One region of the Clostridium sp. CM037 genome, then DNA from elsewhere that is predicted to be linked to it. Evidence: riboswitches for the same ligand, from Rfam matches in the RefSeq annotation. Region 1 holds a riboswitch; each other region holds the start of a gene.
The links. A riboswitch is a leader RNA that binds a small molecule or an ion and turns the genes downstream of it on or off. The one in region 1 is predicted to bind S-adenosylmethionine.
Positions count from the first base shown of each region.

Region 2: another riboswitch for S-adenosylmethionine. It lies ahead of metK (methionine adenosyltransferase); the one in region 1 lies ahead of ACWJKP_RS18505 (O-acetylhomoserine aminocarboxypropyltransferase/cysteine synthase family protein).
Region 3: another riboswitch for S-adenosylmethionine. It lies ahead of ACWJKP_RS02405 (methionine ABC transporter ATP-binding protein); the one in region 1 lies ahead of ACWJKP_RS18505 (O-acetylhomoserine aminocarboxypropyltransferase/cysteine synthase family protein).

Region 1 is NZ_CM143650.1:3,848,004-3,858,790, forward strand. It holds gene ACWJKP_RS18475 (cupin domain-containing protein) at 1-392, shown strand, start outside; gene ACWJKP_RS18480 (WD40/YVTN/BNR-like repeat-containing protein) at 522-1,754, opposite strand; gene ACWJKP_RS18485 (hypothetical protein) at 1,779-2,345, opposite strand; gene ACWJKP_RS18490 (undecaprenyl-diphosphate phosphatase) at 2,409-3,257, opposite strand; gene ACWJKP_RS18495 (PadR family transcriptional regulator) at 3,461-3,790, shown strand; gene ACWJKP_RS18500 (permease prefix domain 1-containing protein) at 3,792-4,760, shown strand; SAM riboswitch class I at 4,835-4,945, shown strand; SAM riboswitch class I at 5,079-5,190, shown strand; gene ACWJKP_RS18505 (O-acetylhomoserine aminocarboxypropyltransferase/cysteine synthase family protein) at 5,302-6,588, shown strand; gene ACWJKP_RS18510 (homoserine dehydrogenase) at 6,704-7,993, shown strand; gene ACWJKP_RS18515 (zinc ribbon domain-containing protein YjdM) at 8,119-8,460, opposite strand; gene ACWJKP_RS18520 (alpha-amylase family glycosyl hydrolase) at 8,734-9,609, opposite strand; gene ACWJKP_RS18525 (tRNA dihydrouridine synthase) at 10,089-10,787, opposite strand, start outside.
Region 2 is NZ_CM143650.1:4,016,455-4,027,241, reverse strand. It holds gene ACWJKP_RS19265 (M23 family metallopeptidase) at 1-343, shown strand, start outside; gene spoIIID (sporulation transcriptional regulator SpoIIID) at 463-717, shown strand; gene mreB (rod shape-determining protein) at 844-1,878, shown strand; gene yyaC (spore protease YyaC) at 2,004-2,558, opposite strand; tRNA gene ACWJKP_RS19245 (tRNA-Thr) at 2,907-2,981, shown strand; tRNA gene ACWJKP_RS19240 (tRNA-Tyr) at 2,987-3,071, shown strand; tRNA gene ACWJKP_RS19235 (tRNA-Val) at 3,113-3,188, shown strand; tRNA gene ACWJKP_RS19230 (tRNA-Thr) at 3,221-3,295, shown strand; tRNA gene ACWJKP_RS19225 (tRNA-Tyr) at 3,301-3,385, shown strand; SAM riboswitch class I at 3,488-3,590, shown strand; gene metK (methionine adenosyltransferase) at 3,676-4,851, shown strand; gene recD2 (SF1B family DNA helicase RecD2) at 5,058-7,289, shown strand; gene ACWJKP_RS19210 (hypothetical protein) at 7,335-8,363, shown strand; gene ACWJKP_RS19205 (ComF family protein) at 8,477-9,016, shown strand; gene hpf (ribosome hibernation-promoting factor, HPF/YfiA family) at 9,439-9,972, shown strand; gene secA (preprotein translocase subunit SecA) at 10,171-10,787, shown strand, end outside.
Region 3 is NZ_CM143650.1:451,847-462,633, forward strand. It holds gene ACWJKP_RS02400 (transglycosylase domain-containing protein) at 1-2,337, opposite strand, end outside; SAM riboswitch class I at 2,881-3,000, shown strand; SAM riboswitch class I at 3,093-3,196, shown strand; gene ACWJKP_RS02405 (methionine ABC transporter ATP-binding protein) at 3,314-4,321, shown strand; gene ACWJKP_RS02410 (methionine ABC transporter permease) at 4,311-4,955, shown strand; gene ACWJKP_RS02415 (MetQ/NlpA family ABC transporter substrate-binding protein) at 5,137-5,940, shown strand; gene ACWJKP_RS02420 (alanine/glycine:cation symporter family protein) at 6,165-7,694, shown strand; gene rbr (rubrerythrin) at 7,843-8,427, shown strand; gene ACWJKP_RS02430 (hypothetical protein) at 8,628-8,951, shown strand; gene ACWJKP_RS02435 (DUF1003 domain-containing protein) at 9,065-9,610, opposite strand; gene ACWJKP_RS02440 (YncE family protein) at 9,684-10,625, opposite strand.

The DNA of each region.
Region 1 (10,787 bases):
ATTTAAAAACTAGCTTTGAAGGTGAAAGAATACTTTGGACTAGTATTTATTTTTTATTAAGAGATGGAGAAATTTCAAGTTTTCATAGATTGAAATCAGATGAAATGTGGTACTATCATGCAGGTTCCCCCCTTACAATATATATGATAAGTCCAGAGGGAGAACTTACTACTAAGCAACTAGGTCTTAATATAAAAAATGGAGAAACTCCACAATTCCTAGTACCTAAGAATTATATCTTTGGTTCTGCTATGAATAGTTCAGGTTACTCTCTTGTTGGCTGTATGGTATCCCCTGGCTTTGACTTTAAAGATTTTGAAATATTAAAAAGAGATGTTCTTTTAAACAAGTACTCTCAATATAAGGATATAATAATTAAGCTTACAAAATAACTATTGCTTTGTAATTAGAGACCCTACTAGAATCAATGATTCTAGTAGGGTCTCACTATTTTAATACTGTTTATTTATATTCTAAACATTTAAGCATTCTCTTAGCATAATCAATATATAACCATTTTTTTATTTTATAACCTCTCCATCATATTTCCAGTTCTTACCAAAGTCTTCACTGATAAACCTACATACCTGGCTTTTGCCTGCTCCATAGTCACCATCATCCCCTTGTCCAACATAAAGCTCACCATGGCTCCCCTTAAATACAGGTGCTACTGAATCATCATATATGCCTTTAAGTTCCTCTGGCATTGGCAACTCAATTGTATTCCAACTCTCTCCTCCATTAGTAGTCATATATATACTATTAATTTTAGTTGTTATAAATCCAATTTTGCTCGTTGAAAATGAAATTCCAGTTGCAAGACTTGATCCGTCTTTCATTAATGGGCCTTTAAAGTCCCAAGTATCTCCTCCATCTTTACTAATATAAATATCTATCATTTCAAAACTCATTGCTCTATCGCCAGCAATAATTGCATATCCAAATCCTTCATCCGTAAATCCAATGAATTGTCTTCTTATACCCATAATATCACTTTGTAAATTTACATCTTTCCACGTTTTCCCTTCGTCACTCGATATACATAAACTTCCAGTTCCATATATAAAAGCCGTTTTCTTTTCGGATATATAATAACTTCCTTTATTCAAGTCATCTGATTTTGTATCTTGCTTATCTTTATCCTCTAACGGCATAAGCGCTATTGGAATTTTAGTCCAATTTACACCGCCATCATAAGTTATACACACATCATCTTTTTCTATTTTATATTTACACTTATCCGCTGTTACTACTGGCTCTATTATATTACTATTTTTCTTTGATATACCTAATTTTTTCTTTACATCGCTGGTTTGTAAAACATCTAAAAGTTTATACTTATTACCTTTAAACTTACTTATAATTAAAGTCCAATCACAATGAATCATTCCATCATTATCTATTAAACCCCATTTACTTAGCTTGCTAAGGTCACCTTTATCATATGGCTCCACATCAAATATTGCCGATATTGCAAAAGTTCCACTATCCCCTGCAATAAGTTGACTGCTTTTATAAGTATAATAACTTATCTTTTCATTTACCTTATTCTTAGTATTAATTTTATATTGTCCTAGATATTTTTCAAGCATCGGACCTGCTATATATTGAAGTCTTGAAGTATCTTTATATTCTATAATCGGATGATTTTTACTGTAATTGCTTTTGATATTATATATATAATATCCACCTATAATACAAAATACAACTAAAATTATTGATGTACCAATTAATATCTTATTCTTTTTATTCATATCTTTCCCTACTTCCTGCACACCTTATCTTCCTAAATCCTTACCTATTTCAACTAGCTCATATGTAAATGGTTTATCTGTAGCCTTTATATGGAACCTTGTTCTAAATAAGGGTCTATTTTTACCTTCTATCATAGAATTCTTTAATAGATTTGCATCATCTTTTAAGTATCTTGTGTTAAAAGTAACTTCAATTAGAAAGTCTTTTAGATTACCTTTAATAATTTTATTACTTTCATACTGAAGCCCATCAAACTCCATTTCACTAATATTATTCTTAAGTGTATTTACCTGATATTTCTGGAATATACTACTTCCAATTGTTGAACAATCCGTTGCTGTACTCTCAATACTTGTTTTTATAAAAGGAAAGTTTATATCTATAACCTTTACTTTGTTTATTTCATTTTTTAAAGTTTGGTCTTTACCTTCATCATTTACTGCCGTCTTCATATCACTTAATACATATGTAATTTTATTTTTTCCCTTTACTGTTTCATAAAGAAAAAAAGCCATAATTATAGATGCTACTATCATTATAGAAGTTATAATATTTAATACTTTATTATTTCCCATATGCTTACTTTCCATATGCTTATTCTCCTTTTACTATTTATATAAGAAAAAATACCTCTTGCTATTTATTCTCTATGATTATGCTAAAATAATAACCTTAGTTAATACTAATATTCCAAGTATAATACCTACTACTATTCTATATATTGCAAATACTTTCATTGGTTTCTTTTTTAAATAATCCACAAATTTTTTCATAACTATCAAAGATACTATGAAGGCTACAACAAATCCTACTATTAATGAAATCCATAATGTTAGTGTCATTATAGAATAATCAAATTCAAATAAGTCCTTACCTGTTGCCCCTATCATAGCTGGAATCGCTATAAAAAATGAAAATTCTGCTGCTATTGGTGTTGATAATCCTGCAATCCATCCACCCATAATTGTAGAAGCACTTCTTGACATTCCTGGCCACATTGCAAGCAGTTGTAATAAACCGATCTTAAATGATTGTATAGGCGTTATGCTATCTATACTTTCTACTTTATGATCCCTATTTCTAACTCTCTTCTCGATTATTAGTAACAATAATCCACCAACTATGAATCCTACTATAACTGCCTCTGGTGTAAACAATAGTTTTATTTTATCGTATAATACTACTCCTGCAATTCCCATTGGAATAGATGCCGTAATAACATTTATCCCAAACCTGAATCCTTTCTTTCCCTCTTTTCCTTTAGTAAATATAAACTTAAAAAATTCTATTATACTTTCGCTAATCTTCTCCCAATACAAAACAACAACTGCCATTATTGCTCCAAGTTGGATTACAACTTCAAACATCTTTACAAACTCTCCCTCAAACCCAATTGCCCATCCAATCAATATCATATGTCCTGTAGACGATACTGGGATAAATTCAGTTACCCCTTCTACTATTGCTATTATAATTGCTTTTAATAAAAATATTATGTCCATAACTCACCATTCCTTCCAATCTAATTATTACTGTATATAGTTTATCATAATAATCTATAAGGTACCATCTTCAAAACTTACAGTAATATTACATCTATTCAAATTTTAGAAAACACTTTACCTGTCGTAGTAATTGTGTTATCCTTGAATTACCACGACAGACAAAGTACTACAGATGCAGTAAAAGCGAAGGAGGATATAATTTGATAAGCAGCGATGTAATTCGAGGATATAATGATACGATTATTCTTTTTATGCTTCAAGATGGCGAATCCTACGGGTATGAAATATCAAAAAACATCAGGAAATTATCAGAGGAGAAGTATGTTATGAAAGAGACCACACTCTATTCAGCATTCAACCGTCTTGAGAAGAATGGATATATCGAATCTTTCTATAAAGACGAAACCTTTGGTAAAAGACGCACATATTATAAAATCACCCCCGTAGGTTTAACCTACTATAAAGAAAAATGTGAAGAATGGAGCTTAACAAAAGAAGTTATTAATAAATTTATTAAGGAGAGGGATTAAAATGGAAACTATAAAAAATTATTTAGATAATATGTTTAAAGTCCTACCAAGAACAAATCAGACGATGAAATTAAAAAATGATTTATTATGGAATATGGAAGAAAAATATAACGAGAATAAGAATGATGGAAAATCAGAAAATGAGGCCATTGGTATTGTAATCTCAGAATTTGGCAATATTGACGAATTAATTGATGAACTTGGCATCGAACATATGAAAAAGGGTGCGATACTTAAAACCATTACACAAGAAGAGGCCGATAACTTTATGACTACAAAAAAAGAATCTGGCTTATTGATGGGTATAGGTGTTTTTTTATGTATTATAGCAACAGCTATATTAATATTAATTACCACTCTCATAGATGGTGGCATTATCTGTAAAGGCATTTCAAAAGATTTCAGCGATATGTTTGGCATTATTGCACTATTCTTACTGTGTGTACCTGCTGTAGCTTTATTCATTTATTCCGGTATGAAGCTAGAAAAATACAAGTATCTAAAAAGCGGTTTTGATTTACCTCTTCATGCAAAAGCAATTATAAATCAAAAAAATAATGCTTTTGCATCAACTTATATGATATCTATAATAACGGGTGTATGCATATGTGTCATATCCCCAGTTGCACTTTTCGTATCATCCGCTTTTGGCGACAATGCATCAAGCTACGGAGTAGTTGTTTTACTTGTGATGGTTGCTATTGCCGCTTTCATCTTCATATACTTTGGAAATATTAAGCAGAGTTTCAGTATTCTTTTACAGATTGGTGACTTTTCAAAAGAAGAAACTGAAGATAATAAACTTATTGGTGCAGTTGCTGCTATCGTATGGCCATTAGCAATCTGTATCTTCCTTGTCAGTGGATTAGTTTTTAATCTATGGCACATTAATTGGATTATATTCCCTATCGTTGGCATTTTATTTGGTATGTTCAGTGCAGCATATAGTATTATAAAAGGGCATAATTAAAATAACTTTATCTTTTAAAAAAGTATTGACAATTGTTTTTATGAGTAATATACTAAATACTAATAACTGAATACAACTTATCCAGAGTGGCAGAGGAACTGGTCCGATGAAGCCCGACAACCAGCATTCTTATTCGAATGTAGTGGTGTCAATTCCTGCAGATTGTAAAATCTGAAAGATAAGGATGTTAGCAAATTTTATGATACAATTTTATTGTTTATTAAAGTTAACTATTGCTACTTTCCTTATAGGAAAGTAGCTTTTTTTCTTCCCCAAAAATCTAAATAAATAATGTACTAAATACTAACAACTAAATATAACTTATCCAGAGCGGCAGAGGGACTGGCCCGATGATGCCCGACAACCAGCATTTTTAAAAGAAGTGCAATGGTGTCAATTCCATCAGATTGTAAAATCTGAAAGATAAGGACGATAGCAAATTTTATGATACAATTTTATTGTTTAATAAAATTAATCATGCTGCTTTCCTTATAGGAGAGCAGCTTTTTTTTGAAAAATAATTATAAAAGGAGAAATTAATATGAGTGAGCGAAAATTAAGTTTTGAAACATTACAGGTACATGCAGGGCAGGTTCCAGACCCTACTACAGGCTCGAGAGCAGTCCCAATTTATCAAACATCATCTTTTGTTTTTAAAAATGCAGATCATGCAGCAAATTTATTTCAATTAAAAGAAGAAGGAAATATATATTCAAGAATAATGAACCCAACTACAGACGTTTTTGAAAAAAGAGTAGCCGCTCTCGAAGGCGGAGTAGCAGGACTTGCTACAGCTTCAGGAATAGCTGCAACATTCTATGCAATACTTAATGTAGCAAATTCAGGCGATGAAATAGTAGCTGCAAGCACTCTATATGGTGGTACTTATGAACTATTTAATGTTACTCTTAGAAAACTTGGAATTAACGTAACATTTGTTGATCCAGATGATCCTGAAAATTTTAGAAAAGCTATCTCGAATAAAACAAAAGCACTTTATGCTGAAACAATGGGAAACCCAAAAATAAATGTTCTAGATATAGAGGCAGTAGCGGATATTGCTCATGAAAATAAAATACCCCTTATTATTGACAATACCTTTGCAACTCCCTTCCTTTGCCGTCCAATTGAGTATGGTGCAGATGTAATTATTCATTCAGCAACAAAGTTCATTGGAGGACATGGAACTACTATTGGTGGAATTATAGTTGATGCTGGTAAATTTGATTGGGCAGCTAGCGGTAAATTCCCTGATTTTACAACTCCGGATAAAAGCTATAATGGAATAGTATATGCTAATTTAGGTGCTCCAGCATTTGCTTTAAAAGCTAGAGTTCAACTTTTAAGAAACACCGGTGCGACGCTTAGCCCTCAAAGTGCATTTTTATTTCTTCAAGGTTTGGAATCATTATCGTTAAGAGTTGAGAGACATGTAACAAACGCTAGGAAAGTTGTTGAATTTTTGAGTAAGCATCCAAATGTTTCATGGGTAAATTATCCTGAACTTGAAGGGAGCAGATACAAAGATTTAGCTAAAAAATACCTACCAAAAGGAGCAGGATCAATATTCACTTTTGGAATAAAAGGTGGCCTTGAAGCTGGAAAAAAATTCATTAATAATGTAGAATTATTTTCGCTGCTTGCAAATGTTGCAGATGCAAAATCTCTAATAATTCACCCCTCAAGTACAACTCATGCAGAGCTTAACGCAGAGGAGCAAAAATCTGCTGGAGTTACTTCAGATTTGATAAGACTTTCAATTGGCGTTGAGGGTATCGATGACATTATATACGATTTGACGCAAGCTCTAGAAAAATCAGTTCAATAAAAAGTCAATAATTCTTTGGCAGCTGGTTTCAAAATAAGGTCTTGTTCCTAACTATATTCCTCCATCACCTTAGATGACGGAGGAATAACTTTAAAGTTTAGAAAGGAAAACTATTATGAAAAAGGTAAAAATAGCGATTTTAGGTTTTGGAAATGTTGGGACGGGTGTATGGAAAATACTTCACGAAAATAGAAAAGAAATAATGAAACGTTCAAATTATGAAATAGAAGTTGCTAAAATACTTGTAAAAGATATAAATAAAAAAAGAGATATCAAAGCACCTAATGGCCTATTAACAGATAACATTGATGATATTATAAATGATGAAAGTATAAAAATTGTGGTTGAACTTATTGGTGGATGCGATAAATCTAAAGAGTATATGATACGCGCAATGAAATCTAAAAAACATATTGTAACTGCTAATAAATTAGTTATCGCGAACTGGGGCGAAGAGTTATTTAAAACAGCGGAGAAAGAAAACGTATTGTTTTATTATGAAGCAAGTGTGGCTGGTGGAATTCCAATAATACGCGAGATTAATGAGAGCCTTACAGCCAATAGGATTGAGCAGATAATTGGAATTATAAATGGAACAACTAATTACATATTAAGCAAAATGACAATGGATGGGATTAGCTTTGATGAAGCACTAAAGGAGGCGCAAGAAAAGGGTTATGCTGAAGCAGACCCAACCTCTGATGTTGATGGCTTTGACGCTGTATATAAGCTTGCAATAATGTCTTCTCTAGCATTTGGAACTAAGGTAGATCATGATTGTATTTATAGAGAAGGAATAAGAAGTATTAGTGACATAGATATAGAATATGCTAAAAAACTTGGTTATTCAATAAAACTTTTAGCAATAGCTAAAGAAGTAAATAACAAATTAGAACTAAGAGTACATCCAACCCTAATACCTTCGAGCCACCCAATGGCAAATGTAGCCGATGCATTTAATGCTATTATGATAAAAGGAAATGCAGTTGGAGAGTTAATGCTATATGGAAAAGGCGCTGGAGCTTTTCCAACTGGAAGTGCAGTTGTAGGTGATATAATATCCATATTAAGAAATAATGTAAATCCTTATGACTTATTAGACCTAAGTGACAAGACTGATTTTAAAGAAGTGAAAAAATCAGAAGAAAATGAATCAGAATTCTATATTAGACTTAATGTTAAAGATACAGTAGAAGTTTTAGGAGATACAGCGAAAATATTTGGGGAAAACAATGTCAGCATTATGTCCGTTACTGGAGATGTAAGGCACGATGATCATGGACCACTAGGATTTATTACACATAAAAGTTCAGAAAAAAACATAAGAATTTCATTAGAAAAAATAAAAGAACTAGAAAACGTCAACAAAATAGAAAGTATAATAAGGATGGAATCATTTTATTAAACTTATTCTCCTTTTAGTATTTATATATAAAAACACCCCATCAAATGAATTTTACAACTTTTTTAGTTATAATCATTCAATGGGGTGAAGTTCACTACTTCGGTTCTATTACATTAAACCTTGATTTATACCTTTTTAACAAATTCAGATTTTAATTCCATAGCTCCAAACCCATCAATTTTGCAATCAATATTATGATCTCCATCAACCAAACGTATATTTTTTACTTTTGTACCTTTTTTTATGGCTAATGGACTTCCTTTTACTTTAAGGTCTTTGATTATTGTTACAGAATCACCATCGTTTAATACATTTCCATTTGCATCTTTGATAATCCTTTTCTCTTCACTACTTTCTGTTTCTAATTCTAAAGTCCATTCATGAGCACATTCAGGGCAAACAAAAATACTTCTATCTTCGTAAGTGTATTCTGAATTACATTTTGGGCAATTTGGCAAATCAGCCATAATTTCATTTCCTCCATTCGTTATTGTTAACTCTAATACATAAGAATTATTGTCAATTTTCTTTTTACAACTTCATAAGAATAGAAATTACAAAGTTAAAATTCACAAAAAAAATATAGGGAGTTCCTTATATGCTTATATACTATCATAGTCTCCTCATATTGACAAACCTTCCTCCACCCTCTCCTTAAAGTCCCTTTTTTCTATTAATCATTTTTTACATACAAGTTTTTTAAAAGCAAGTCTAATTTCAAAAATAAATATGGCAGTCATTTATCCTGCCAAATTAATATTTTTAATATTTTCCATTTTCCATAAATCTGAATATGCCCTAATATAAAATAATACATTACTTTCCTTATGATTTTTTAATAGTAAATCCCATTTTGATGTTATCACATTATCATCCATGCTTTTAGTAAATCCCCAGCTTTCCTCGGTGTCATGGGACATTACATAAATAACCATCTTGCTCTGGTTGGTTGCATCACCATCAGTTAACACATTGATAAAAGGTGTATACTTGTTTAATAGCTCTTTACTGGATTCGATACATTCAGCATAGTTGAACATATCTTTAAATTCACCAAATACCCTTGTCCAAAAGTAACTTCCTTCACTTTCTAATGCAAAATGCTTACCCATGTCGATTCTGAACCCACCCACTCCGCAATTCTTTAGTTCTTTTAAAAAATTTATATAAATTTTTTGTAATTCTACATCATTGTAATTGAGCATTGGTAATCCAAAAGCACCGTTAACTATTGCATTTCTATTGCCATAATCTACTGTATTTTTTGCGTTAGTCCAAAATTTAGGGTTATCTCGTAAGTTTTGATCTACGGTTTGACTTGGTATTAGCTTTCCACTCTCATCACCCGCTAAATGTCGTAACACTACGTCAACGATGATTTTAATTCCTATTTTATTAGCTTTATAACATAATTCTGTTAAATCTTCCTTTGTTCCACTTCTATTACCTATTTTAAATGATAGCGGTTGATAGTATGTCCACCATTCATCTCCTTTTTTGCAAGGTTGCACGGGAGTAACCTGTATAGATGTATAGCCACACTCTTTTACTTTATCTAAAATTTTAGTTATATCTGAGATTTTCCATTGAAAACAGTGTAATATTATTTCTCTCATATTATGTCCTTTCATTAATCATTTATTTTATAATGTATTTAAACATTTATTTACTTTCCAACCATTTAACCCATTTTCAGATTAAATCATCACCTTCGTAACTATTCATCTTGCTCAAGCTGCAACATTAATTAAATTATTACTATTACAATCAGATAATTTTTACAGGAACTAAATTTAACATAATGTAGTTCCTATAGATAATGATGTACTTAATTACCATTAAATATACATAGAATAATTTTTCAAAAAAATATAATACACCTGATGTATAACACCAAGTGCATTTTGCAGTGAAAAGAATTTAAATACAAAATTTATAGTGGACTATAAGAAAACCCCCGACTAAAATTAATTAGTCGAGGGTTTTACTGATGGAGGCGATGCTTGACCTTTAATACCAACCAATAATATAAAATTATTTTATTATATCCTCTTGCTCTTCTTAATCATACTTATTTAATAGAAGACATCCATATTTAATATTGATTATTAAATAATCCAGCCCCTTCTATGATTTCCTGCTCCGTAAATAAACTTAAGACAGCTTCATTATAATCACTTAAATTTTGTGACTTCTTTATTTTCTTAGCATATTTTTTATTATCTGAAAACATGTAAATCATATACCCCCATAGTTCTTTCATTCTAAATATTGCATTTCTATCTTCATCAAATAATTCTATATATTTATTTAAAATTTCATCATGAAAATCTTTTAGTACTTTTTTATCTATATTAGTATTAGTATTATTTTTAATCTCATTTATTAACCTTGGATTAGCTAGTATCCCTCTTCCTAGCATTACTGCTTTTACCTCTGGAAAAGCTTTCATTAATTTATTATGATCATCAATAGTGAAAATATCCCCATTATAACATACTGGATTGGTGCTTAAAGATAATGCATCTTTAAATACCTGTAAATTAGGTTTATTTCCATAAAAATCTTTTTGTATTCTCGGATGGATAATTAATTCTTCTAAAGGATATTTATTGTAAATTTTTATTAGCTCATAAAATTCCTCTGGACTATCTTTTCCTATTCTAGTTTTTATAGAAATTTTCATATCATCTATTTTAAATATTTCATCTAAAAACATATCAAGTTCTTCCCTTTTGGCTAGAAATCCCGAGCCTCTATTTTTTGAAACAACCGTTCCAGCAGGACATCCTAA
Region 2 (10,787 bases), 170 kb from region 1:
CATTCAAGCAAAAATAGGGGAGCCAGTTGTAGCAGTTATGGATGGAATAGTTAAAGAAGTTGGTACTGACGTTAATGGCCAAAAAGGTAAGATGGTTCAGATAGATCATCAAAATGGATTTGTTACTAACAGTACTAATCTAGATGAAAAAATATTAGTAAAAAAAGGTGATAAAGTAACTAAAAAACAGCAAATTGGTACAGTGGGAAACACTAGTTTAAATTCATTTAAGGAAGAATATGGATCTCACTTACACTTTGAAGTTTTGCAGAGTAATAAGAATGTTGATCCTGCTAAATATGTAAAGTATGAGAAATATCAACCTGAAGAAACTAAAAAATAACCAATAACCATCTCAATTAGCCATTTTTTAAAAATATATTGGAAGATGACTAATTGGAATGGAATTTAAAAGCAAGATAATGCATATTTATAAATATATAAGGGTTAAGGAGGCAACACTTGAAAGACTATATTGAAGATCGAGTACTAGAAGTTGCTAAGTACATTATCGAGTCAAAATCTACAATAAGAAGAACTGCCAAAGTGTTTGGCGTTAGCAAGAGTACTATACACAAGGATATGACGGAAAGATTACCCACAATAAATCCTCAAATTGCCAGCGATGCAAAAACAATTTTGGATATAAATAAAGCTGAGCGACATATAAGAGGCGGAAGAGCAACTAAATTGAAATATAAAGAAGCACAAGGATAAAAACATTCGAAGCTAAAAACTATAAAAAAATTTTAAAATTAAAAGAGGGTTTTCTTATAGCTTTATAGAATAGAGTTTAGTGTAATTTAAATATTGAATATACTAAAGAGCAGGAGTGGTTTTGAAATGTTTTTTTTTAGAATGGGTACAGATATGGGAATAGATTTGGGTACATCTACAGTGCTTGTATATATTAAAGGAAAAGGTGTTATATTAAAAGAACCTTCTGTTGTTGCCATAGATAGAAATAATAATAAGGTATTGGCAGTAGGAGAAGAAGCTAGGCAAATGATAGGAAGGACACCAGGCAATATTGTGGCAATACGCCCTATGAGGGACGGTGTTATTTCGGATTATGACATAACTGAAAAAATGTTAAATCATTTTATAAAGAAGGCTTGTGGGAAAAGAAGGCTGTCTTCTCCAAAAGTTGTAATATGTGTACCTTGCGAAGCAACGGAAGTAGAAAGAAGAGCGGTGGAAGATGCAGGTAGAAATGCCGGAGCTAAGAAAGTTCAACTTATAGAAGAACCACTAGCAGCGGCAATCGGAGCGGGACTCGATATTACTAGAGCAAGTGGTAATATGGTTATTGATATTGGTGGAGGGACGACTGATATTGCAGTTATTTCTTTAGGAGGCATGGTTGTACGTGAATCAGTTAAAGTAGCTGGTGATAAGTTTGATGAAGAGATTATAAAATTTATCAGAAAAAAACATAAATTAATGATTGGTGAGAGGACTGCAGAGGATTTAAAAATCAACATAGGTTGTGCTTATAAACAAGAAGAAAAGACAAGCATGGAGATAAGAGGGAGAGATTTAATTACAGGTCTTCCTAAGAATTTAGAAGTATCATCAGAAGAAATGAGAGAAGCTTTAAAAGAGGCGGTATATTTAATAGCAGGATGTGCACATTCAGTATTAGAAAAAACACCACCTGAGCTTTCAGCAGATATAGCTGATAAAGGTATAGTTATGACTGGTGGAGGTGCATTGTTAAAAGGCTTAGGTAAGCTCATACAAGAGGTTACTAAAGTTCCGGTATACCTAGCAGAGGATCCGATTTCATGCGTAGCACTCGGAACAGGTAAAGTATTGGATTATATGGATAAGTTAGATAATTCATTCAATGGAAGGGAATTATGCTTAACAGAATAAAAAGTGTAAGCAAGCTATAAAAATAAGCAATACAATTATTAGTTTAATTGTATTGCTTATTTTTATATTATATAAGATTTGTAAATTTAAATTGCGGATAATTATTTAAAACTAATTAAATCGTGTTAAACAGGGCTTAAATTATTTTCTTCATTGGTAAGGGAGTGCAAATAATATGAATGCAAGAGGGCCCTGCTTAAAACATTAGCAATATCCATTACCAAGCTCAATCTTATGTTTCTATTTGTAAATAATTCACTATCATCACTTGAATCTACTATACCTATTAATGAAAGAGTGCCTACCTTAGGAAGGGTTTTCCCTACACCTTTGCCAGGATGAATTGGATAATTTCTAGCTTGGAGTTCTCCAATATTTGAAATGTCTCCTAAACAAGCATCTACACCTATTATAGTACAATTTGGGTGCAAAGCATTTATTTTAGATAATTTACTATCTATGTTTAAGGCATGAATTGGATTATCTATAGTGCCATATACAGGTAATGGAAAGGAACTATTTTTTAAAAGTGTACCAACTAAAGGACCTAGACAATCGCCTATACATCTATCGGTACCTATGCAAACAACTAAAGTATTTTTGTCAATATAGTCTTTTAGAAAATTAGAAAGTGTATAGTATGCTAAAGGATCTTTATAATGGGTTTTAGCTTTACTCAAGAAATATACCTCCTTGTATTGCGCTGGGGAAAAATTATTAGTTTCCTATGAATAATTTATATGAATAAATCCCGTGTATTATTATAATAAAGAATAAAAAAATGATTTATTAAAAAATGATATATAAGTATATTAACTATATGAAGGAAAACCAAATAAAAAATATAATGAATTATTTGGAAAATAGTAAGTTGTATCAATGCTTAATATTAAGCAAATATGCGAATAGTATAGTTATGGAGAGAAGAAGTCGTTTATTAAAGGATAATAGACTTGAAATTAATTAATTAAAGTTGTATAATAATTCTTGTCGACACGGTAAAACGGCAAAATAATAAAACATAATATGCTGGCATGGCTCAACGGTAGAGCAGCTGACTTGTAATCAGCAGGTTGTAGGTTCAATTCCTATTGCCAGCTCCATAAGTGGAGGAGTTCCCGAGTGGCCAAAGGGGGCAGACTGTAAATCTGTTACGTAATGTTTCGATGGTTCGAATCCGTCCTCCTCCACCATTTATAATGGTTTACAATAAATTATGGTTTAAATAAATTATGGGAGCATAGCTCAGCTGGGAGAGCATCTGCCTTACAAGCAGAGGGTCACAGGTTCGAACCCTGTTGTTCCCACCATAATACTCTTTTTAAAATAGAATAAAATGCATGCTGGCATGGCTCAACGGTAGAGCAGCTGACTTGTAATCAGCAGGTTGTAGGTTCAATTCCTATTGCCAGCTCCACATATGGAGGAGTTCCCGAGTGGCCAAAGGGGGCAGACTGTAAATCTGTTACGTAATGTTTCGATGGTTCGAATCCGTCCTCCTCCACCAAAAGACATCTATAGATGTCTTTTTTTATTTTTTACAGAGTTTAGATTCTGTTGACACTATAGAATGCATATGGTATTATAATTAAAAGTTAATAATTGATAACTCTTATCAAGAGAGGTGGAGGGAAAAAGGCCCTATGAAACCCGGCAACCGGTGCAATGCACCATGGTGCCAATTCCTGCAGTTATAATCTGCAAGATAAGGGAGATGATTAAATCACCTCTTCTTATATTTGGAAGAGGTTTTATTTTTTTATAAGGAAATTTTAGAGAGTAGAAGGGAGAATTATAATGAAAAGATTATTTACATCAGAATCTGTTACAGAAGGACATCCAGACAAAGTTTGTGACCAAATTTCAGATGCCGTACTTGATGCTATTTTAGAACAAGATCCTTATGCTAGAGTTGCTTGTGAAACAGCGGTTACTACAGGAATGGTTTTAGTAATGGGAGAGATAACAACTAGTTGTTATGTAGATGTTCCTAAGGTTGTCAGGAATACCATTGAAGGCATAGGATATACTAGAGCAAAATACGGGTTTGATGCTAGCACATGTGCTGTACTTACGTCTATTAATGAACAATCAACAGATATAGCTATGGGAGTAGATGAGGCATTAGAATCTAAAGCAGGCGAGATTGATAAGGTTGACGCAATAGGTGCTGGTGATCAAGGCATGATGTTTGGATTTGCAACTAATGAGACGCCAGAGTACATGCCACTACCAATTGCTATGGCTCACAGATTAGCAAGAAAGTTAAGCGAAGTAAGAAAAAATGGCACATTAGATTACTTAAGACCGGACGGAAAGACTCAAGTTACTGTAGAGTATGAAGATAATAAGCCAGTAAGAATAGATACTATTGTTATTTCAACTCAACATGCAGAAGAAGCGACTCATGATCAAATTGAAAATGATTTAAAAGAGCATGTAATAAAACCTGTAGTTCCAAGTGGATTATTAGATGAAAGTACTAAATATTATATAAATCCTACAGGCAGATTTGTAATTGGAGGACCGCAAGGAGACTCTGGTTTAACAGGAAGAAAAATAATAGTAGATACTTATGGTGGATATGGAAGACATGGCGGTGGAGCATTCTCAGGAAAGGATGCAACAAAAGTTGATAGATCCGCTGCATATGCTGCAAGATGGGTTGCTAAAAATTTAGTTGCTGCAGGAGTTTCAGATAAATTGGAAATTCAGTTAGCTTATGCTATAGGTGTAGCTAAACCAGTATCTATAGAGGTTGAAACTTTCGGAACAGGAAAAATTGACGATGATAAAATAGTTCAAATAGTTGAAAAAGTATTTGATTTAAGGCCAGCTGTAATTATAAGAGAATTAGAACTAAGAAGACCTGTTTATAAACAAGTAGCTGCCTATGGACATTTTGGAAGAATTGATTTAGATCTTTCATGGGAAAAACTAAACAAGGTTGATGAAATAAAAAAATACGTATAATATAAAAAAAGGGATAACAATTATTAATTGTTATCTCTTTTTAGTGCATGTGATTATTAAGTAGCATTTTGATAAAACCTAAGATAGGGGTATACTGAACATAAGAGATGTAAAATACATATGATATAATAACATTAATAATAATATTATTGCTAATAATATTATTATTAATGTTATTATATGAATTTATAAATAGGAGAGATTTTATGCCGGAAATACAAGGGATAATCGAAGATGTAGTATTTCATAATGAAGAAAATGGATATATAATTGCTCATTTGAATGATAATAAAAAGCAGATAACTGTGGTAGGCATTGTGCCATATATAAGTGAAGGGCAGAACCTGAAATTAACGGGGGAGTGGGTTACTCATCCTCAATTTGGCAAGCAATTTAGAATAATACAATGTGAGGAAATAATACCGAGTTCACTTGAAGGTATAGAAAAATATTTAGCTTCAGGAGTTATTCAAGGAATTGGACCAATAACTGCTAAAAAAATTGTACAGCACTTTGGTGAAAGCACCATGAATATATTAGATAATGAAATTGAAAGATTAAAAGAGATTGATGGTGTAGGACAAAAAAAGATTCAATTAATTTTTGAATCATATTCTAAGCAACGAGAAGTTAAAAATATAATGATATTTCTTCAAACATATGGAGTAACACCTAACCAATGTGTGAAAATTTATAAAAAATATGGAGGAGACTCTATAAAGGTAGTGCAGGATAATCCTTATGTGTTAACTGAAACCATTTCTGGAGTAGGATTTAAAATTGCAGATAAGATAGCACAAAGTTTAGGCATTGACAAAGAGTCGCCTTTTAGAATACAAAGTGGAATTAATTATGTGGTAAATGAATTTTGCGCTATGGGAAATACTTATATGCCCTTAAACAAATTATACAAAGAATCTAAAAATATTCTTGGGGTTACGGCTGAAGAAATTGAAAAAAATGTTTATGATAATGTATTGCAGGGAAAATTGAAAGTCGAAAATATTGATGAAGAAGACTGTGTTTTCACTATGCCGTTCTATTATTGTGAATTAGCTATTACTAAAAAAATTATAACCTTATCTATAGAAAAGTATGATGAATTAGAAATAGACATACAAGAAAAGATTAATGACTTCGAAGAAGAAAAAAACATAAAATTTGCAACGTCTCAAAAGACTGCTATTTGTGGTGCTGCAGAAAATAGTATTGAAATTATAACTGGAGGTCCAGGTACTGGCAAAACTACTATAATTAATTGCATTATAGAGGTATTTGAAGAAGCAGGAATGAAAGTTTATATGGCTGCGCCCACCGGAAGGGCTGCCAAAAGAATGACAGAGGCTACTGGTCGCGAAGCCAAAACCATACATAGGTTATTAGAACTTGGAGTAGGCAGAGATGATGGGTCGCAGTTCTCTAGAAGTGAGGAATCGCCTTTAGATTGTGATGTGCTAATTATTGATGAAGCATCTATGATAGACATAATGCTTATGAATAGTTTATTAAAAGCTATCAGCGTAGGAACTAGACTTATAATTGTTGGTGATGTTGACCAATTGCCATCTGTCGGACCGGGTAATGTACTAAGAGATATTATTGACAGTAAATGTGTTAAAGTAGTTAAGCTTAAGGAGATTTTTAGGCAAGCACAAGAAAGTATGATTATTGTGAATGCTCATAAAATTAACAATGGCGAGATGCCTATTTTAAATAAAAAGGATAAAGATTTTTATTTTATTGAAAATAATGAGCCAGAGAAAATCTTGGACAGTATAATTGCTTTAATTAATACCAGATTGCCAAAATTTAACAAAAAATGGGATAAGATGAAGAATATTCAAATACTCTCTCCTATGAGAAAAGGGATATTGGGTATAGAAAATCTAAATGGAAAGCTTCAGCAAATATTGAACCCTAAATCTAAGTATAAAAAGGAAAAGGAATATAGGAATACTATATTTAGGGTAGGCGACAAGGTTATGCAAATTAAAAATAATTACTCTATAAAATGGAAAAAAATTAATGCAAAAGCTGAAGATGGAGTGGGCATTTTTAATGGTGATGTAGGGTATGTTGAAGATATTGATGAAGATAATGAAAATGTTATTGTGATTTTTGATGATGACAAACGGGTAGAATATGAAGGTGTATATTTAGATGAACTAGCTTTAGCGTATGCTATTACAATACATAAAAGTCAAGGCAGTGAGTTTGAAGTTGTAATTATGCCTATGTTTATGGGTCCCCCACTTTTAATGAACAGAAATTTACTTTATACAGGGATAACTAGAGCAAAGAATATGGTTGTTTTAGTGGGAGCAATAAAAGCTGTTAATTTCATGAAAGATAACAACAGAAGTTTCGAGCGGTACTCCGCTTTGGGCTGGAGAATAAGACAAATAGTAGATACAAATGTGAGCCATGATGAAAATTAGATTGATTTGTTTAGAACAAATATTAAATTGCAAAGGAGATTTTACATGCTTTTCTACGCAAAATTAAACCTTAGTAAAGAAAAAGATGAAATTAGCAAAGAAATTTTAAAATGTTCTTTAAACAGCAAAAAAAGAATTGATGTTGTATCTATGTTTTACAATTCCTCTGATATATTGTTAGAAACTATAATTGCATATGTTAATGAAAAGAAAAATATATTGTATATAACTAATGAAAACCAGAGGAGTATTGATATTATTTACTTCATAAATAAATTTAGCAATTTAGGTCAATATGTATATTCACCTGAAACGAATTATGGCAGTGTGAATGAGTATTTACATATATGCAATCATGAAAATGCGTTAAAACTCCAAGAAAAATTTGATTTGATTATTTATAATGATATTAGAAGTTTTCCTAAATACACTAAGCAACAAATAAAAAAAGTATTATTAAGAATGTGTAGAGCAAATAGTGTAGCTATAGCCTATTCTGTAGAGAATGTTTTAAGCGAGGGCACACCAATAATGTTTCCGTTAAAAAACAATAATATTCCGATTATAGAGCCTAGAATCATAACTACAAGAATAAATCTTAGTATGGATATACCTTTGGTTGTTTATCAATATTTGAATTGGTCAATTATATCTAATAGAAAGGTAATAATATTTACACCAGATGAGGAAAAAACTATAGCGGTCTTTGAGTATCTAAGTAATTTCAAAGAAAAGTTAAGTGAAAATATATTTTTGTTTATTAGTAAAAAAAGCGATGCTAATATTAAGGTAAAGTTCATGAATGAAGATGAGGGGATAATAGTCACTAATGACTTTGAAGAAAGTTATTTAGAATTTCATTCAATTGATGTTATAGTTTATTTTGCTGATAATGATAAATATAATCATAAGCAACTATTATATTTATCAAGTAAGGTTGGGAGATATGAAAGTATACAAAGGGGAGAGGCTATATTTTTAGCTAATGTTGAAACTGTGCAAATGGATAAAGCTAAAAATATAGCTAGAAAATTTAATGAGAAAGCGTGGGAGCGAGGATTATTAAATATATAAGAAAAATACTTTATTGTTTAGTTCAGCTCATATATTCAGGCGATGAACAGTGCGTAATCTGTAGTGGATATAGTGAGGAAAGTGAAGCTTTGTGTACTAAATGCAGAGAAAAATTGAAGCGCTGTGCACAAAGCTTTTATATAGGTCGCAATGAAGAAAAATATCTTGTTTGGTCAGTGTTTTATTATTCTAATATAGTAAAAGAATTAATTATTAGGCTTAAATATAAAAGCGATTTTATATGCGGTGAGATCTTAGCTGAATACATGTTACAACTTGTAAAAAGCAATGAATTACAATTTGACTTAATATCTTATGTACCTATGACTAAAAAAGCTTTAAAAAATAGGGGGTATAACCAAAGCGAGTTTTTGGCAAGCTATTTATCGCGATTTTTAAATATTCCAGTAAGTTGCAACTTGATTAAAACTGAGGATACTAAAGATCAAATAGGTCTCAATGGCGAAGAACGATGGAACAATATGGATAAATGTTTTGACATCCAAAAAAGTGAAATTATAAAAAATAAAAATGTTTTGCTCATTGATGATGTTATAACTACTGGGGCTACAGCGTTTCATTGTGCTCACAAACTGAAAGAAAGTGGAATAAAGAATATTTATATATTGACAATAGCCAAAAGTAATGTATAATACTTATTGTAGTAAGTTAGGTTTGTGGTTGAAAGTCGATGCCAGTCGCAGGCGAAACGATCCACGTAAGTTAAACAAAGTTTAGTGAGCATGGTGCGGCTTAGAGGTTAGTCCTGCCGTTTAGTAGACGAGAGTGTTAGTAGTGAGAGGGTAATTCTGGGTAGCAAAAGCTCCAGCAGGCGAGTGTGGGGTCAAAGACCAGGTCAACTAACTTAATATATAAAAACTCCTAATATTATATTAGGAGTTTTTATTTTATTGGTACCTAAAAATATCGAATATAATTTAAATTGTATTAATATTGTGTGAATTCTGATTTTAATGGTTGCTATTTAGCATTTAAAGTAATAGAATTGAAATATAAAACATATATCATGCTTAGTAATTAAGCAGTATGTAGATATTAGAGAGGGGCTGGAAGTATGAAAGTCAAAGTAATAGGAAGAAATATAGAGATAACAGAAGCCTTGAAAAATATTATAGACAAGAAAATAGCAAGATTGGATAAGTATTTTAGTCCAGATGTGGAAGCACAGACAACATTAGGCGTTTGTAAGAATAGACATACAATAGAAGTTACAATCCCTTTTAATGGAGTTATTTTAAGATCAGAAGAGCAAAATGAAGATATGTATACCTCATTAGATATTGTTGTTGATAAATTAGAAAGACAAATTAGAAAAAATAAAACAAAATTAGAAAAAAGGAATAGGGGAACGTCTCTTAAATTTCAAGGCATACCAAAATATGATAAGAACGAAGATGATGGTATAGATCCTAAGATAGTAAAGATGAAAAAATTTGCATTTAAACCTATGTCAGCAGAGGAAGCAGTACTTCAAATGGAACTCGTTGGTCATAGTTTCTTCGTATATATGAGTGATGGTAGTTCAGAGGTAAATGTAGTATATAAAAGAAAAGATGGAAATTATGGTTTGATAGAACCAGAATTTTAAAATATATTGAATTTAAAGGATTAAAGTAAATTTACTTACTTTAATCTTTTTTTAACTTTAAAAAAAGTATAGTGAAAAATTATTAATGATAATTTACAAAATTTATAAATTCGTATAAGTTGAACAGTAACAAATTAAGTGGTATAATTTTAAGTATATATTTAGGGACTATTAAAATGAATAGTGAGGATGAAAAGTATGAAATTTTTTGAAAAGTTATTTGGTAGTTATAGTGATAGAGAAATAAAAAGAATAATTTCAACAGTAGATAAAATAGAAGAATTAGATCCGTTGATGACTAGTTTAAGCGATGAAGAACTTAAATTAAAAACACAAGAATTTAAAACTAGATTAAATAAAGGAGAGACTTTAGAGGATATATTACCTGAAGCCTTTGCGGTGGTTAGAGAAGCTTCATGGAGAGTTCTTAACATGAAGCATTTTAGAGTACAACTAATTGGTGGAATAGTACTGCACCAAGGAAGAATAACAGAAATGAAAACTGGTGAAGGAAAGACCTTAGTGGCTACACTTCCTTCATATTTGAATGCGTTAACAGGAAATGGTGTTCACATAATTACAGTTAATGACTACCTTGCCAAAAGAGATAGCGATGACATGGGACGAATACACGAATTCTTAGGTATTTCTGTAGGCGTAATTATTCATGATTTAGATCAAACACAAAGGCAAGCGGCCTATAATTCAGATATAACATATGGGACAAATAACGAATTTGGGTTTGACTATTTAAGAGATAATATGGTTGTTTATAAAGAAGAAAGAGTTCAAAGAAAATTAAACTTTGTAATCGT
Region 3 (10,787 bases), 830 kb from region 1:
TGCGGCTGCTTTGTCTGCAGCTGCTTTGTCTGCGGCTGCTTTTGCTGCGGCTTCATTTGCAGCTGCTGCGTCAGCAGCTACTTTGTCTGCTGCCGCTTTTGCAGCTGCTTCGTTTGCTGCATCATCGCTTGCTTTCTTTGCAGCATCATCGCTTGTCTTTTTTGCAGCATCATCGCTTGCTTTTTTTGCAGCATCATCACTTGCTTTTTTTGCAGCATCATCACTTGGGTTTTCTATGACTTTCTTTTCTGCTTTTATTTTACCATTTTCATTTAATTTGATATATAGAGTATTCATTAATACTCCATTTCTATCAACTACTGTATTAGGACGAATAAAGTCTTTTTGTTCTAGACCTTGGTGTAGGTACTCCATATATTCTTTCCATATCTGATCTGGTTCTTGGGCTCCATACATGTTTTGTGGCGCTGGAATATCATCTCCTACCCATACAGAGGTTGTATAATAAGGTGTATATCCTACAAACCAAGCGTCTTTTGATTGATCTGTGGTTCCTGTTTTACCTGCAGTAAAGGGATAGTTACTAAGGGCTAAATTTGAATGACTTCGACTTTCTGTTAGCACACCCTTTAAAGTATCTGTCATAAGATAAGAGGCACCACTATCATACACTTTAGTTTGCTTATGGTTATTTTCAAATAATACTTCATTAACTACTGTATTGGTTATTTTACATACATTAGTCGGACTTACGAATTCACCGTTTCTTGAAAGGGTTGAATAACCTGAAGCCATTTCAACTGGTGTAACACCCTTTGTAAAACCACCTATAGCAATTATAGGGTAAATATCTTGAGGAGTTGTATATTTAAACTCCATGTTTTGTAAATATTTCAACGAATTTTTTACGCCCATTTCCCCCACTAATCTAACCGGGATAGTGTTTATAGATTGCTCAACTGCATATCTTAAAGATACAGACCCTCTGTATTGATTATCAACATTAGCGGGACCATTATCAAATGCTTTGTCTTCATATTCACTAGCGGGAATGTAGCCTTTTTCAAATGCAGGGGTATATGCAATTAATGGCTTTATAGCGGAACCTGGCTGTCTTACACCTAAGAAGGCTCTGTTGAAGGTATTGCCATCTTGGCTTCTACCTCCAACTATAGCTACCACTTCTCCAGTATTATTATCTATAGTAACGCTTGCACCTTGCTTTTCATATAAATCTGTTTTGTTATTGGTGCTTGTATATTGAGCCAAATGACTATCTACTACACTTTGTAATTTTTCTTGTTTTGCAGTATCAATAGATGTATCTATTCTATATCCTCCACTAAGAAGTTGTTTTTCTTTAGACTCATATTCATCATTATACTTAGTGAAATAAGTTTTTCTATCATTATCATTACTAAAAGAATATTTAGAAACAAAACCATTTTGCTCCATTAACTTTAAGGTTGCATTGTGAACAGCATATTGAATATCGTAACTCATAGGTTCAGGTGCTGTATGAGGTTTAATATTTAATTTAATAACTTCTGCTTTTGCTGTATCAAAATCGCTTTGTGAAATTTGTTCTAAGCTTAGCATTTTATCTAAAACTAAGTCTCTCCTCTTTATAACATTGTCCAGCTGAGTCACGGGATTATAAACAGATGGATTATTAGGTATTGAAACAAGCATAGCTATTTGAGATAAATCTAAATCTTTATTATTCTTTTGAAAGTAAAATTGTGAAGCACTTTCAATACTATAACATCCATTGCCGAAGTTTATATTGTTTACATAAAATTCCAATATTTGATCTTTTGAGTATCTTTCTTCTAATTTCTGCGCTACAACAGACTCTTCTAATTTTCTCGATAAGGTTACGTCAAATGTAAGGAATACATTTCTTGCAAGTTGTTGCGTTATTGTTGAACCACCTTGTACGATAGCTCCCCTGGATTTTATATATACCCAGACAGCTCTCCTTATACCTTTATAATCTATACCATTATGTTTATAAAACCTTTGGTCTTCTATTGAAGTAACAGCTTTACCTATATAGGGATTTAAGTCTGCTTCTTTTGTATAATAATATGTATTGGTTTTAAATTCTTTTAATAATTTACCATTAGTATCAAAAAATTGTGTTGGTTTTCGGGTATTAAAGGAGGTTTCATTTATGGTTTGTGCTATGTTGTTAGCATCCTTTATAGTTGCCTCTATTTTAGCCCCATATTTAATATAACCATATCCTAAAGTTATCGTAGCCGATACGAAAATTATTGCAGAAAATATCAATAAACCTTTAACGATTTTTTTCCAAAGTTTCTTTTTAACTGGTGCTGTTTTTATGGGTTCTACATTTTTATTATCATCCATTAATATCTCCTCCTTTTTTTATTATACAAAAAATGTCCAGGGTTAGTCCTGAATGACCATGCTTCATACATACGTAAAGGGGGGCTTACTTGGTCGCCATAAGTATTATCCTGTTTTTAGTCTTATATTCAATTGTTATTACTGAATTTCTAATACTAGGTCACATAAAAGAGATCTTATGGGTCTCTCTTATACTATTAAAAAAGTGCTTAGTTTATGTGTGTATAATACAATTATTTTACAATCTTGTCAATAACGCCGCGGTATGGGAAATAATTTCAATTGATGTTAATTATTTCTTATTGGCGTTTCAAGCATTAGCCATACAATGTATCCTCCTAGAACAATATAATTATTACAATATATTATAACATAAATAATGTAACATGAATATTTATGTTATATATAAAGTATGAACAAAATATATATTATGATGAAACATCATTAGACAGTTGTATGATGTTTGGAGAAGGTGTATATAAAAACTTCTTTACATAGCATTCATATAGTGATATTATAAATCTAATTTAATAAATAAGTTAATTCTCATCAAGAGAGATAGAGGGACTGGCCCGATGACATCTCGGCAACCATCAGACGTTATTGTCTGAATAGGTGCTAAATCCTGCGTTAATTTCATTGTAAATTAGCGGAAGATGAGAGAGGTGTCTTTGTAATTTTATACCTCTTTCATCATTATATAATGATGAAAGAGGTTTTTGTTTTTTGAATAGATGTAAATAAAATTTAATAGTGTCTTATCAAGAGAGGTGGAGGGACTGGCCCTATGAACCCCGACAACCAGTATCATATTATGATACATGGTGTTAATTCCTGCAGCATTGCTGCAAGATAAGAATAAGTTTGGAAGTAGAGCCCAAGTTTATTCTTGGCCTCTATTTTTTTAGAGTGATGTTTAAAGAAAGGATCAAAAGGTAAAGATGAATTATAAAAAATGAAAAGGAGAAGGGATATCATGATTAAAGTTCGAGGTGTAAGTAAAAGTTTTTCAGCGGTTAAAGTGTTAAATGATGTTTCATTTACAGTGGAGGAAGGTGATATCTATGGTGTTATTGGTCACAGTGGAGCTGGTAAATCCACTTTACTTAGATGCTTTAATGGGCTTGAAACCTATGATACAGGTACCATTAATATAATGGGAAAAGGGGTGAAACAGCTAAGTTTGAAAGAACTTCGCGAGTTTAGGAAAAATGTAGGCATAATATTTCAAAGTTTTAATCTTATTAACAGTAAAAATGTTTTTCAAAACATAGCATTTCCACTAGAAATATGGGGAAACGATAAAAATTTTATTAAAAAAAGAGTAGATAGCTTAATAGAGTTAGTAGGACTTAAGGATAAAGCAAACACCAATGTAAAACAACTTAGCGGAGGGCAGAAGCAAAGAGTTGGAATTGCAAGAGCGCTTTCACTTAATCCGAAAATATTACTTTGTGATGAAGCTACCTCTGCACTAGATCCTAAAACTACAAAATCTATATTAGAGCTTTTAAGAGCTATCAATAACAAATTTAATATAACAATTATTGTAGTTACCCATCAGATGGAAGTGGTAAAAGAAATTTGTAATAAATTTATTCTTTTAGAAGGAGGGGAAATTAAAAGCCATGGCATTACCGATGAACTATTTATTAGGCCAACAAAGGAAATGCAAACACTTATGGGAGAGGAAGAATTACTGCCTAGCACGGGATATAACATTAAAATATTTTTTACAAAGGAAATTACCCTGAGTTGCCTTATAACATCAATTGCCAGGGAGTTAAATATTGATTTTTCAATAGTATGGGGCAGGCTTGAAAAATTTAGGGATAACGTAATGGGAAGTCTCATAATAAATGCAAGTAAAGAGAATAAGAAGAAGATATTAAACTATTTAGATGAAAAATCTATAGAGTGGGAGCTCATTAATTATTCTGTGCAGCTTGAGAAGCACAAGGGAGAGAGTATAAATGCTATTTAAAGACATTTTATTACCTGCACTAAAAGAAACTATATATATGGTAACATTATCCACAATTTTTACAGTTATTTTAGGGTTTATTTCAGCAGTAGGATTAATTATAACTGGTCCTAAAGGCCTAAGGCCAAACACTTTAATCTATAAAATCTTAAATTTAGTAATAAATATACTTAGGTCTTTTCCGTTTATTATACTAATGATATCTATATTCCCTTTAACTAAGCTTATAGTTGGAACAACAATAGGTACTAATGCAGCTATAGTTCCTCTAACGCTTGGTGCAGCACCTTTTGCTGCAAGAATAATAGAATCTGCACTTTTAGAAGTGGATTATGGAATTGTTGAAGCAGCTAAGTCATTTGGTGCAAAAACCTATCAAATTATATTTAAGGTTATGTTAAAAGAGGCAATGCCGTCTATAGTTCTTGGAGTTACGTTAACAATAATAAACATTATAGGTTACTCAGCTATGGCTGGGACAATTGGTGGAGGGGGACTTGGAGATGTAGCCGTAAAATATGGTTACTATAGATTTAAGTCAGATATCATGATATACACTGTAATTATATTAATTGCAGTTGTGCAAGTAATTCAAGCCTTAGGAAATATATTGTACAGAAAAATGATTAAATAAGTTTTGAACGACATTTCAGAAGGAAAGTCTCCCACTTCTATAAGTAGGAGTTACTTGACCTAACAAATAGAAAACTTCAGTGGGAGTATAAATCTCCTTCTGAAGTCGTTAATATACAGCTCAGCAGGAGATGATTGAATTATAAAAATATTAAAAGAAAAATAAGAGGAGGAAATTAAAAATGAAAAAAATATTAAGCATATTATTGACAATAGTTGTGATTTTTACACTGAGTGGATGTGGAGCAAAAAAAGAGGCGGATGTAACTGAGAAAAAAATCATTAAAGTAGGTGCGTCACCAGTGCCTCATAAAGAAATATTAGAGGCTATAAAGCCGATTCTCGCAAAAGAGGGATATACTCTCGAAATAGTAGAATTTACTGACTATGTAACACCAAACACTGCACTAGCCGAGGGACAATTAGAGGCTAATTTCTTTCAACATATACCTTATTTGCAATCCTTTAGTAAAGAAAAGGGAGTGGACCTAGACTATACTGTAAAGGTTCATCTTGAACCTATGGGTGTGTACTCTAACAAATATAAAAAACTTAGTGATTTAAAAGATGGAGCTAAAATAGCTATTCCAAGTGATCCTACAAATGGAGCAAGAGCACTTAGAGTGCTTGAGAAGGAAGGGCTATTAAAACTAAAAAAGGGAGATCTTATTTCTAAACTTGATATTACTGAAAATAAAAAGAATTTTAAAATAACTGAATTAGACGCTCCTCAACTTCCAAGGATTTTAAAAGATGTGGATGCAGCAGTTATAAATTCAAATTTTGCAATAGAAGCCAATTTAAATCCGACAAAAGACGCACTAGCAATTGAGTCAAAAGATTCTCCTTATGCAAATGTGCTTGCAGTTAGAAAAGAAGATAAAACTAAACCTCATATAGAAGCACTTTCAAAGGCATTAAATTCTCCAGAAGTTAAAAAAATTATTGAAGATAAATATAAAGGAGATATAATTCCTGCTTTCTAAAAAAAATATAAAACCATAAAATCATTTTGCTTTGGGCGTAATAGTCGAAAGTAAGATGATTTTTTTATAGTAAAGCATAAAGTTTAACGACATTTTTATACTTTTATTTTTTAAAAAATTCATTTTATACCTTATTAGTGTATAATTACCGTATGCAAATAATTTTTGGAGTAATTAATTCTAAAATGCAAATAAGGATAACATTATAATATGGAGGTTTAAAAATGAGTGTATTATTTCAAGCAATAAATAATTTTTTTAATTTTATAGTTCCTATTGCGGATTTTCTATGGGAATTTCCAACTAATTTTAAGTGGTATCAAAACATCCCGGTTTTAGGTAATTTTGCCTTTGCAGTTATTTTACTTTTAGGAACAGGAATTTATCTTACATTTAAAACTGGATTTATTCAAGTTATGGCATTTAAAAAAGGAATTAAGATCCTTGCTACAAAAAAGGAAACAGATACTGGGGTTAGTTCATTAGCATCATTTTTACTAAGTTCTGCTATGCGTGTAGGTCCAGGTAATATTATGGGGGTTACAGGAGCAATATCTGTTGGCGGACCAGGGGCACTATTTTGGATGTGGGTTTCAGCTTTCTTTGGTATGTCCACGGCTTTTGTAGAATCTGTACTTGCACAGCTTTTTAAAGAGAAAAATGGCAAGGAGTTCGTAGGTGGACTTCCATTTTATGGTCAAAAGATTTTGGGAAATAAACGGTGGGTAGGTATTATACTGTCTTCACTTTTTATAATATATGCACTGTTTGTTATCCCATCTCAAGCTTTTCATTTATTTACAAGTTTCGGTTCAATAGCTGATACTATAGCTGGAAAAACCTTTGGACGTCAATCTACAGTTTATTATGGTATAGCAATAGTCTTAATAATTACTGTTCTTTTGACTGTAATTGGAGGAATAAAAAGAGTTACTGCAGTTACAGATGTACTGGTACCTATTATGGCAGTTATTTATACACTTATAGTTATTTTAATAATATTAGTTAACTTAGATAAAGTTCCGTATTTCTTTAAAGAAGTGATTGGTGGAGCATTTAAGCCCAATGCATTATTTGGTGGGGCATTTGGTGTGGCTTTAGCTCAAGGAATTAAGCGTGGGTTAATGTCCAATGAAGCTGGACAAGGAACAATTACAATGGCGGCTGCTACAGCGGAGAATAAACATCCTGCAGAACAAGGTTTTGTACAATGTCTAGGAGTTTTTCTTGACACAATGGTAATATGTAGTATGACTGGATTTGTTATTGTTATGGCACATGTTTGGACAGGCACTGCTGGAGTTTCATGGGAAAGTATAGAAGCGTCGAAACTTACAGTTTACCTATCCTCAATCAAATACTTAGTTCCTGGTACTGCATTAGATGGGACGGTTACAATTATTGTTTCGCTATGCTATGGAATGTTTGCATTTACAACATTGCTCGGTTTAATATTGTTTGCAGAAGTCTCCGCAAATTTAATATCTAGAAATAAGAAATTTATCATGGGAATACGTTTGGTTGGTGCATTATTCTTTGTTCCATTTGGCGCATTAACAGTTCTTGCTGGTTTAGAACTTACAAATTTATGGTACATAGGTGATTTTGTAAATATTGTTTTAGTTTATGTAAATGTTCCAATTATATTAATTGGGTCTAACTATGCATTAAAAATATTGAAAAATTATAAAAAAACCGATGGAACTAAATTCAAATCAAAATCTATTGGTGTTGATACTGATGTTTGGAAATAAGGTACAAACTTAGAATAAACTTAATTAACAGGTAATTTAGTAAACTTTCTTAAAATAGTATGGATTAAAAGAAGCAAACTATACTATTTAGGGTATACTCTAATAGAAATAATTATTTTCTTTAATTATAAAAACAAGGAGGCATTTTATGAAAACATTAAAGGGTACAAAAACAGCTGAAAATCTTATGAAATCATTCGCAGGTGAATCACAAGCTAGGAATAGATATACTTATTATTCATCTATAGCGAAAAAAGAGGGATATGTACAAATAGCTAATATATTCATAGAAACAGCAGATAATGAGAAAGAACACGCTAAAAGATTTTTTAAGTTTTTAAATGAAAGTTTAAATGGAGAAGTGGTAGAAATTAATGCCACATATCCTGTAGGTCTTGGAGACACTAAAGCAAATTTATTGTCGGCAGCAAATGGAGAAAATGAAGAGTGGTCAGATCTTTACCCAGCATTTGCGAAAGTTGCGCAGGAGGAAGGCTTTGATGATATCGCGTTTGTTTTTAGAAAAATTTCTGATGTTGAAAAGCATCATGAAGAAAGATATAGAGAACTATTAAGTAATATAGAAAATAATACAGTATTTAATAAAGAAGAATCAGTTATTTGGAAATGTAGAAACTGTGGTTATATTTTTGAGGGAAAAAGTGCTCCGAAAATATGCCCAGCTTGTGTACATCCTCAAGCATATTTTGAAATATTCTCTGAAAAATATTAATAGCATTTCATATGATGCAGTATTAAAAATGCCGTAGCAACCTTCGTGGATTCTTAATATAAAAAATAAAAACAACCCCCATTTTGATTTAATTAATTTGGGGGTTGTTCTATATCACGCTTTGACTTGGTAGTTGTAATGTATAAATATTCAGTGTAAATTATTTAACGACATATATTAATGTAGCAAGAGAAGGGAAAATGTACAGTGCATTTACGGTTTTGGGGAAAGATAAAGATAAAATATATATTTGGTTATTAAAGGAAGGTTATTTTAAAGAGGGAGATAAGCTAATCCTAGAAAGTGGAATAGCAATTCCCGTAGTTCTATATATCAAGAATGGTAAGAATGGAATTGAAATTACCAATCATAAATATCCAGAGGATGGAATTGGCTATGAGAAAAGCATGAAAAAACGGTTTGCTTATTATGTTAAAAACACAATTGGTAGTAATTACAATGAACGTGTAGACAAACTTGAAAAAATTATAAAAAATAGATCTGATGAAGATTTTAAAAATTAAAATATAACTCAAAATATGAATTCAATAGATTTAAAGTAAACACTGAACTAAACTTGTATCAGCAATTTTATTAACAATGCGAGTATCGCTTTCAAGAAATTTTGGGTTTTTACTCAGTTATTTTGTTTTTGTAAACTTTCAATATATTCAAGCATTATAAATTGATTCTTAACTAACATTTTTTGATCTTCAATTAATAAATCTATTTTCTTATGCAAATCTTGAACGATCAACTCTGATTTAAGATTTATTTTATAATCATTTTTTGATTTTATTCTATCTTTATCTTCCTGTCTATTCTGACTCATCATTATTACAGGTGCTTGTATAGCGGCAGTACACGATAGTACTAGATTAAGAAGTATAAATGGAAAGGGATCAAATGAATTCTTTAAGATGATATTTAATACTATCCATATTCCTATAATTGCTAATGCTGCAATTATAAAACCCCAGCTGCCTACTGATGCGGCTATTTTATCAGCCATCTTATTTCCAAAAGTAAGAGTTTGTTTATGAGTAATCGTAGTATCTTTGGATATCTTATTTCCTATTAAGTCATGCAATAGATCTTCTTCAATATCGTTAAAAATCTCTCCTTGCTCTAATATTTCGTTTACAATTATTTCTGTATCTAAAGTATCATTTCCATTTGACATAGTAATACCCCCTTAGTTGTGTAAGTACCCCTATTTTAATAGGGAAATTGATATAAATTAAAGATATGTTCCTTTAGATTTTTCGCGTTGATTTATTAATTATTTGCGAATTATGAATTTTTTTATTTTCGTTGCTTCTTAGAATATAAATTCTATTTGGGTGATTATATCCCATAGATAGATATGAAGTTCCGTGATCTGTTGCCATTGTTAAGCCTTCACTTTCTCCTGCTTTATTTATAGGATAAGAGGTAATTATTTTACCCTCATAGTTAAATACTGTAACTTTATTATCTGTATATAAATAAATATACATCCCATCAACATCTAAACCTTGTGGAACGCCTTGATTAGGAATGCGAAAGGTAGTCACTGTACTCATATCAGCTAAATTTATAATAGTAAACATAGGGGTTCCATTATCACCACCATTTAAAATGGTATGCAATATTAAATAATCATGGACATTATCTATTGCAAGTAATGCCGATGTTCCTAAACTTGAATAATTTAAATCAGCTTGTATTGTACTTGAATCATAATCAACTACATAAACATGAGTTGGATTAATGCCGCCTCCATTTGCAACATAAATTTTTCCTGTACTAGCTCTATATGCAATTTCAGCAGAATGACCCATAGCCATAGGGTCTGTTTCAGAGATTTTATTTCCTGTTAGATTATATTTAACTATTTTCCCACTTCCATTTTTTAAATCAAAACTACAATAAAAATATCCATTATGGAATGTAAGCCCTTGCATAACACCTGTATCTGGTAAATCAAATAGTAGTTCATATTCGTTTTTTTTAGTTGTAATAGGAATATGGTTAGATAATGGCTTATCGTAAATAGCATTTGATGAGTCTAATTTTTTTACCTTATCATTAATGGGAGCCGTTGTATGCACAGCTACTTGTGCCGTCATTTTTAGTGCTTCTTTTGGCTTAATAGAACATTCTATTATAATAAAAAATAAAGCCAAGATAAATATACATATTTTACAAAATTTCATTTAAAAACCCCTTCCTTTTGCTTTGGGTTTGCTTAGCGATGCTGACAATATTAGATTATACTACATTGTTAAATAATTGACAACTGTGGAAATGTTAGGAAAGTAAATAGTTTAACTATAAATGAGCGAAAATGATTCCACCAATTTCCATATATCAAAAAA